DNA from 2 places in the Streptomyces canus genome. Region 2 is predicted to be linked to the other one. Evidence: riboswitches for the same ligand, from Rfam matches in the RefSeq annotation. Region 2 holds a riboswitch; the other holds the start of a gene.
The links. A riboswitch is a leader RNA that binds a small molecule or an ion and turns the genes downstream of it on or off. The one in region 2 is predicted to bind glycine.

Region 1 (3,397 bases), 5.1 Mb from region 2:
TTCTCGACGTTGACGCGGTCGGAAACCCTTCGGGGGCCCACCGATGACCCTGCGGTCGTGCGGGAGGCTGCCCTGCGGTTGCTGGAGGGCGTGGACTCGACGGGGGGTGTGCGGTTGCTGGGGGTGGGGGTGAGTGGACTCGCCGACTTCACCCAGGAGGATCTGTTCGCTCAGGCCGCGGGGGAGCGGGTGGAGGCGGCGGCCGAGGAGGAGGTCGATGATGTGGCGGTTCCCGAGGTGACGGCTGCTGCTGAGCGACGGTGGGTAGCCGGGCACGATGTGCGGCATGCCGAGTACGGGCACGGGTGGGTGCAGGGGAGCGGGCTGGGGCGGGTGACCGTGCGGTTCGAGACGCCGGATTCGGAGCCGGGGCGGGTACGGACGTTTCTCGTCGAGGATCCTGCGCTGGAGCCCGCTGAGCCGTTGCCCCTGACAGAGGAGGTGCCGGGCGTTCAGGTCTCCGCGTCCTCCGTACCCGCCAGCTTGCCGAAGTCCCGGTCCGGGAACGAGGGCGGTGAGGCCACGTCGAGACGGTAGTGGTGGTAGAGCTGGAGCTCCTGGTCGGGGGAGAGGTGGCGGCCAACGCCGAAGTCGGGGGCGTCTTTGATGAGGGCGCGGTCGAAGGGAATGTGCAGGCTGCCGTCGACCAGTTCGCTCGGCCCCAGGGGGACGAAGGCGTCCCGGGAGAAGAGACCGGTGCGTATGGCGGCCCACTCCGGCACGCCGGTCGCGTCGTCGAGGTAGACCTCGTCGACGGTGCCGATCTTGGTGCCGTTGCGGTCGAACGCCTTGCGGCCGATCAGATTGCGCGGATCGATGTCGGTCAGCACGGGCCCTCCACTTGGTCGCAACTCATCCGAAGCGGTCGTAAGCACTACGAAAGAGCACATCGGGGTGTGCGGCCACTCGAAGACTCGTGCGGTGGCCTCGCTGGTAGGCTTGCGAGCGGCTGCTGACCCCGCGCGGGAGAGTCCTCCAGACACCATCGGAGGCGCCGAAGGAGCAAATCCTCCCCGGAATCTCTCAGGCTCACGTACCGCGCGGACGAGGTCACTCTGGAAAGCAGGGCGGGTGTCGACAGCTTCCGCTCTCACCGACGGTGCAAGCCGGCGGCCCTCGGGCGGCCCGGTGAAGCTCTCAGGTTGAGATGACAGAGGGGGAGGCCGTCGGGGTACCCGCGCCGGGGTACCCCTCACAGGTCGCGCCAGACCAGGAGGCCTCCGCAATGACCGCCCATCGCATTCCGCTCTCCGAGCTCGAACAGGGCATTCCCTTCGAGCAGCGTCACATCGGCCCTGATCATGAGGCGCGGGCCAAGATGCTCGCGCAGGTCGGCTACGGCTCGCTGGACGAGCTCACCGCCGCCGCGGTGCCGGATGTGATCAAGAACGCCGATGCCCTGGAGCTGCCGGACGGGCGCACCGAGGCCGAGGTACTGGCCGAGCTGCGGTCGCTGGCCGACCGGAACCAGGTGCTCGATTCCATGATCGGGCTCGGCTACTACGGCACCTTCACGCCGCCCGTCATCCTGCGCAATGTCATGGAGAACCCGGCCTGGTACACCGCCTACACGCCGTACCAGCCGGAGATCTCGCAGGGACGCCTCGAGGCTCTGCTCAACTTCCAGACCATGGTCGCCGACCTCACCGGGCTGCCCACCTCCGGCGCCTCGCTGCTCGACGAGGCGACCGCGGCGGCCGAGGCCATGGCTCTGTCCCGCCGCATGGGGAAGAACAAGAAGGGGCTCTTCCTCATCGACGCCGACACCCTGCCGCAGACCATCGCCGTGATCGAGACCCGGGCGGAGCCGACCGGTGTCGAGGTCGTGGTCGCCGACCTCGGCGACGGGATCCCGGCCGAGGTCGCCGGACGTGAGATCAACGGTGTGCTCGTCCAGTACCCCGGCGCCTCCGGGGCCGTACGCGACATCAAGCCGCTCATCGACCAGGTTCATGAGCTCGGCGCGCTCGTGACCGTGGCCGCCGATCTGCTCGCGCTGACCCTGCTGAAGTCGCCCGGTGAGCTAGGGGCGGACATCGCGATCGGTACCACGCAACGGTTCGGTGTGCCGATGGGGTTCGGCGGGCCGCACGCCGGCTACATGGCCGTGCACGAGAAGTTCGCGAGGAGCCTGCCCGGGCGGCTCGTCGGTGTGTCCGTGGACGCCGACGGGAACAAGGCCTACCGGCTCGCGCTGCAGACACGTGAGCAGCACATCCGTCGGGAGAAGGCGACCAGCAACATCTGCACCGCTCAGGTGCTGCTCGCGGTCATGGCCGGGATGTACGCCGTCTACCACGGGCCTGAGGGGCTCAAGGGCATCGCGCGGCGGACTCACCGGTACGCGACCCTCCTTGCCGCGGGCCTGACGGCCGGTGGGGTCGAGGTCGTGCACGGCTCGTACTTCGACACGCTCACCGCACGCGTGCCCGCGAGGGCCGCCGAGGTCGTCTCCGCCGCGCGGCGGAACGGCGTCAACCTGCACCTCGTCGACGCCGACCATGTGTCCGTCGCGTGCGACGAGACCACCGCGCGGGCCCAGGTGGGTGCCGTGTGGAACGCGTTCGGCGTGGAGGCGGACATCGAGGCGCTGGACGCGGCCACCGGGGAGGCCCTGCCGGACGCGCTGCTGCGCGACGACGACTTCCTCACCCACCCCGTCTTCCACCAGTACCGCTCCGAGACCGCGATGCTGCGCTACCTGCGTCGGCTCGCCGACCGCGACTACGCGCTCGACCGCGGCATGATCCCGCTGGGCTCCTGCACCATGAAGCTCAACGCGACCACGGAGATGGAGCCGGTCACCTGGCCCGAGTTCGGCCAGTTGCACCCCTTCGCGCCCGCCGAGCAGGCGCAGGGTTATCTGACGCTGATCCGGGAGCTGGAGGAGCGGCTCGCCGAGGTCACCGGGTACGACAACGTGTCGCTGCAGCCGAACGCCGGGTCGCAGGGCGAGCTGGCCGGGCTGCTGGCCGTACGCGGGTATCACCGGGCGAACGGTGACGAGCAGCGGACCGTGTGTCTCATCCCGTCCTCGGCGCACGGGACCAACGCCGCCAGCGCCGTCATGGCCGGGATGAAGGTCGTCGTCGTGAAGACCGCCGGGGACGGCGAGATCGACGTCGACGACCTGCGGGCGAAGATCGAGCAGTACCGGGACGAGCTGTCCGTACTCATGATCACGTACCCCTCGACGCACGGTGTGTTCGAGGAGCACGTCGCCGACATCTGCGCGCAGGTGCACGAGGCCGGCGGGCAGGTGTACGTCGACGGGGCCAACCTCAACGCGCTGGTGGGGCTGGCCAAGCCGGGCCACTTCGGTGGCGACGTCTCCCACCTGAATCTGCACAAGACGTTCTGCATTCCGCACGGCGGCGGTGGCCCGGGTGTGGGTCCT
Region 2 (3,397 bases):
ACAGCTCCTTCACACGGTCGATCGCGATCTGCTCGGCCACGTCGACGTGCTCACAGCCGCCGTAGTAGCGACGGCCGGGATAGCCCTCGGCGTACTTGTTGGTGAGGACCGAGCCCTGCGCCTCCATGACCGCGAGCGGAGCGAAGTTCTCCGACGCGATCATCTCGAGGGTGGACTGCTGACGGTCCAGCTCGGCGTCGACCGCGGCGGCGATCTCCGGGTCGAGCTCGTGCAGGGGCGTGTTCAGTGCGGACATCAGGTGCGGACTCCTCAGCCGGCGGAAAAGGCGGTGTACTCGTCGGCGGAGAGCAGGTCGGCCGGCTCCTCCGCGACGCGCACCTTGAACAGCCAGCCGCCCTCGAAGGGGGCGGAGTTCACCAGCGCCGGGTCGCTCACGACGTCCTCGTTGACCTCGGTGACCTCACCGGAGACGGGGGAGTACAGGTCGCTGACCGACTTGGTCGACTCCAGCTCGCCGCAGGTCTCGCCCGCGGTCACCGTGTCACCGACCTCCGGGAGCTGGACGAAGACGACGTCGCCGAGCGCGTTGGCCGCGTGCTCGGTGATGCCGACCGTCGAGACGCCGTCCTCGGCGCCCGACAGCCACTCGTGCTCCTTGCTGTAGCGCAGCTGCTGCGGGTTGCTCATGGTCTGAATTCTCCTGTACGCGGGGGAGTGCTGATGGGTGGGGGACTGCGGAAGGCGTGCGTGAGCAGCGACTCTGTGCTCAGCATCACCTACGACGGCTACTTCTGACGCTTGTAGAACGGCAGCGCCACGACCTCGTACGGCTCGTGACTGCCCCGGATGTCCACACCGACACCCGCCGTGCCCGGCGTGGCGTGGGCGGGGTCGACGTACGCCATCGCGATCGGCCTGCCCAGGGTGGGGGAAGGAGCCCCGGAGGTGACCTCGCCGATCACCTCGCCGCCCGCGACGACCGCGTACCCGGCACGCGGGACCCGACGGCCCTCGGCGACGAGTCCGACGAGGACGCGCGGCGGGTTCTCCGCGGCACGGGTGGCCGCCTCGGCCAGTGCCTCCCGCCCGACGAAGTCCCCCTCCTTCTCGAACTTCACGACCCGGCCGAGCCCGGCGTCGAAGGGCGTCAGCTCCCGCGAGAGCTCGTGCCCGTACAGCGGCATGCCCGCCTCGAGGCGCAGTGTGTCCCGGCAGGACAGGCCACAGGGGACCAGGCCGGCCGGCTCGCCCGCCTTGGTCAGGGCCTGCCACAGTGCTTCCGCGTCGGAGGGCGCCACGAACAGCTCGAAGCCGTCCTCGCCGGTGTATCCGGTGCGGGCGATCAGCGCGGGCACCCCGGCGACCGTGCCCGGCAGACCGGCGTAGTACTTCAGGCCGTCGAGGTCGGAGTCGGTCAGGGAGGCGAGGATCCCCGGCGCCTGAGGCCCCTGTACGGCGATCAGCGCGTAGGCGTCCCGGTCGTCACGCACCTCGGCGTCGAAGCCGGCCGCGCGCTCGGTCAGCGCGTCCAGCACGACCTGGGCGTTGGAGGCGTTGGCGACCACCATGTACTCGGTCTCCCCGAGCCGGTAGACGATCAGGTCGTCCAGGATGCCGCCGTCGGCCCGGCAGATCATGGTGTAGCGGGCGCGGCCGACACCCACGGACGCGATGTTGCCGACGAGGGCGAAGTTCAGCAGCTCGGCCGCCTGCGGCCCGGTCACGGTGATCTCGCCCATGTGGGAGAGGTCGAAGAGCCCGGCCTGCGTCCGCACGGCGTTGTGCTCGTCGCGCTCGGAGCCGTAGCGCAGGGGCATGTCCCAGCCGGCGAAGTCGGTCATGGTCGCGCCCAGCGAGCGGTGCAGGGCATCGAGCGCGGTACGACGGGATTCGGTACTGCTCATCGGACGGTCGTCTCCCAAGGATCCAAGGCATGACGGGCGAGGGCTTTCCTCCCCATCTGTCATCGGAACCTGAGAGGTTCGCCCTGATCACGAAATGATCCGGGCTTGCACCGTGGGTGGAGCCGCCTTCGAGTAGGCGACCCGCTTTTCAGATGTGCCTCGCCCGCGCGGTAACGGGGCCTGAGAGATTCAAGGGAGGGACTTGCTCCTTCGGCGCCCGGGTACACGTACCCAGGACTCTCCCGCGCGGATTCAAGCGGCCGGTATGCAGTTGGCGCGCACATCATTGCACGCCGCGTACGCGTCCGGCAGGGCAGCGTCTGTAACCAGCTTGTGGCGGTACGACTACAGAAAAGCGAGAGATCGTCCATTACCTTCTCTTTACGCTCGGTGGGGAGGGGAACCCCGACCCCGGAGGAGGACGATGACGGTGGACAGGACCACGGCGTACGCGACGACCTCGGGCATCGCGCTGCCGGAGCAGCCCGCGGCCCCGGTCGTCGAGCTCCGCGGCGCATGCCGCGCCGCCCCGGTCGTCCGCGACCTGCGCGACCGCTCCGGCCGCAGCCCGCACGCGCTGCTCTTCGGCCCCAAGGACCTCGTCGTCATCACCGGCCTGCCGGGCAGCGGCAAGTCCACGCTGATGAAGCGGGCGGTGGGCGGGATCCGGATCGACTCCCAGGACACCCGCGACCGCTGGGACGGCCGGCTGTCCCCCTTACTGCCGTACGCCGTCTACCGCCCCCTGGTCCGGCTCGCGCACTACGTAGGACTGCGCGGCGCCCTGCGCTCCGGCGAGGGGGTCGTGGTCCACGACTGCGGGACCCAGGCCTGGGTGCGCGGCTGGCTGGCCCGCGAGGCCCGGCGCCGGGGCGGCACCCTGCATCTGCTGCTGCTCGACGTCGCGGCGGACACCGCGCTGGAGGGCCAGCGCGAGCGCGGCCGGGGCGTCTCGCGGTACGCCTTCCTGCGGCACCGGGGCGCGGCCGCCCGGCTGATCCGCTCCGTGGAGCGCGGTGACCTGCCCCAGGGCTGCGGTTCGGCGGTGCTGATCGACCGGGACGCCGCGGACGTGCTGCGGCGGATCGGCTTCACGGGCTGACGCGGACGGATGTGCCGGGCCGAGCCACCTTTCCACCGCACCCGCTAGCCTTTCAGCCACATCAGTAGGTTCACAGCAGGCGGTCAGACAGATGGACTTCCCGGCGGATCTTCCCGCGGACTTTCCAGCACCGGCACACCCGCACCCTCATCCGCACGGCGGATGGCCCGGCAACGAACTGGAGGAGGTGCTCTCGGCCTCCCTCGGCATGCCCTCGGCGGGCGGCCGGATCATCGAGGTGCTCGGCCGCAGCTTCGTCTGGATCCCCCTGCCGAACGGCGGCGGTCCGCACAGCGGCCCCCTCGACCTGCCCACCGTGGAGATCGGGGGCCAGGCCTTCGTCCCGGTGTTCAGCTCCGAGGAGCAGTTCCGCCAGGTCGTCGGCAGCCATCTGTCGTACACCATCGCCCCGGCGGTCGAGTTCGCCCGC

Region 1: another riboswitch for glycine. It lies ahead of gcvP (aminomethyl-transferring glycine dehydrogenase); the one in region 2 lies ahead of gcvT (glycine cleavage system aminomethyltransferase GcvT).

The regions. Positions count from the first base shown of each region.
Region 1 covers NZ_CP107989.1:8,494,189-8,497,585, forward strand. The annotation lists gene OG841_RS38780 (DNA polymerase IV) at 1-537, shown strand, start outside; gene OG841_RS38785 (PRC-barrel domain-containing protein) at 453-830, opposite strand; glycine riboswitch at 954-1,049, shown strand; gene gcvP (aminomethyl-transferring glycine dehydrogenase) at 1,226-3,397, shown strand, end outside.
Region 2 covers NZ_CP107989.1:3,390,691-3,394,087, reverse strand. The annotation lists gene glyA (serine hydroxymethyltransferase) at 1-256, opposite strand, end outside; gene gcvH (glycine cleavage system protein GcvH) at 271-648, opposite strand; gene gcvT (glycine cleavage system aminomethyltransferase GcvT) at 747-1,865, opposite strand; glycine riboswitch at 1,912-2,023, opposite strand; glycine riboswitch at 2,024-2,120, opposite strand; gene OG841_RS14975 (AAA family ATPase) at 2,290-2,967, shown strand; gene OG841_RS14970 (enhanced serine sensitivity protein SseB) at 3,059-3,397, shown strand, end outside.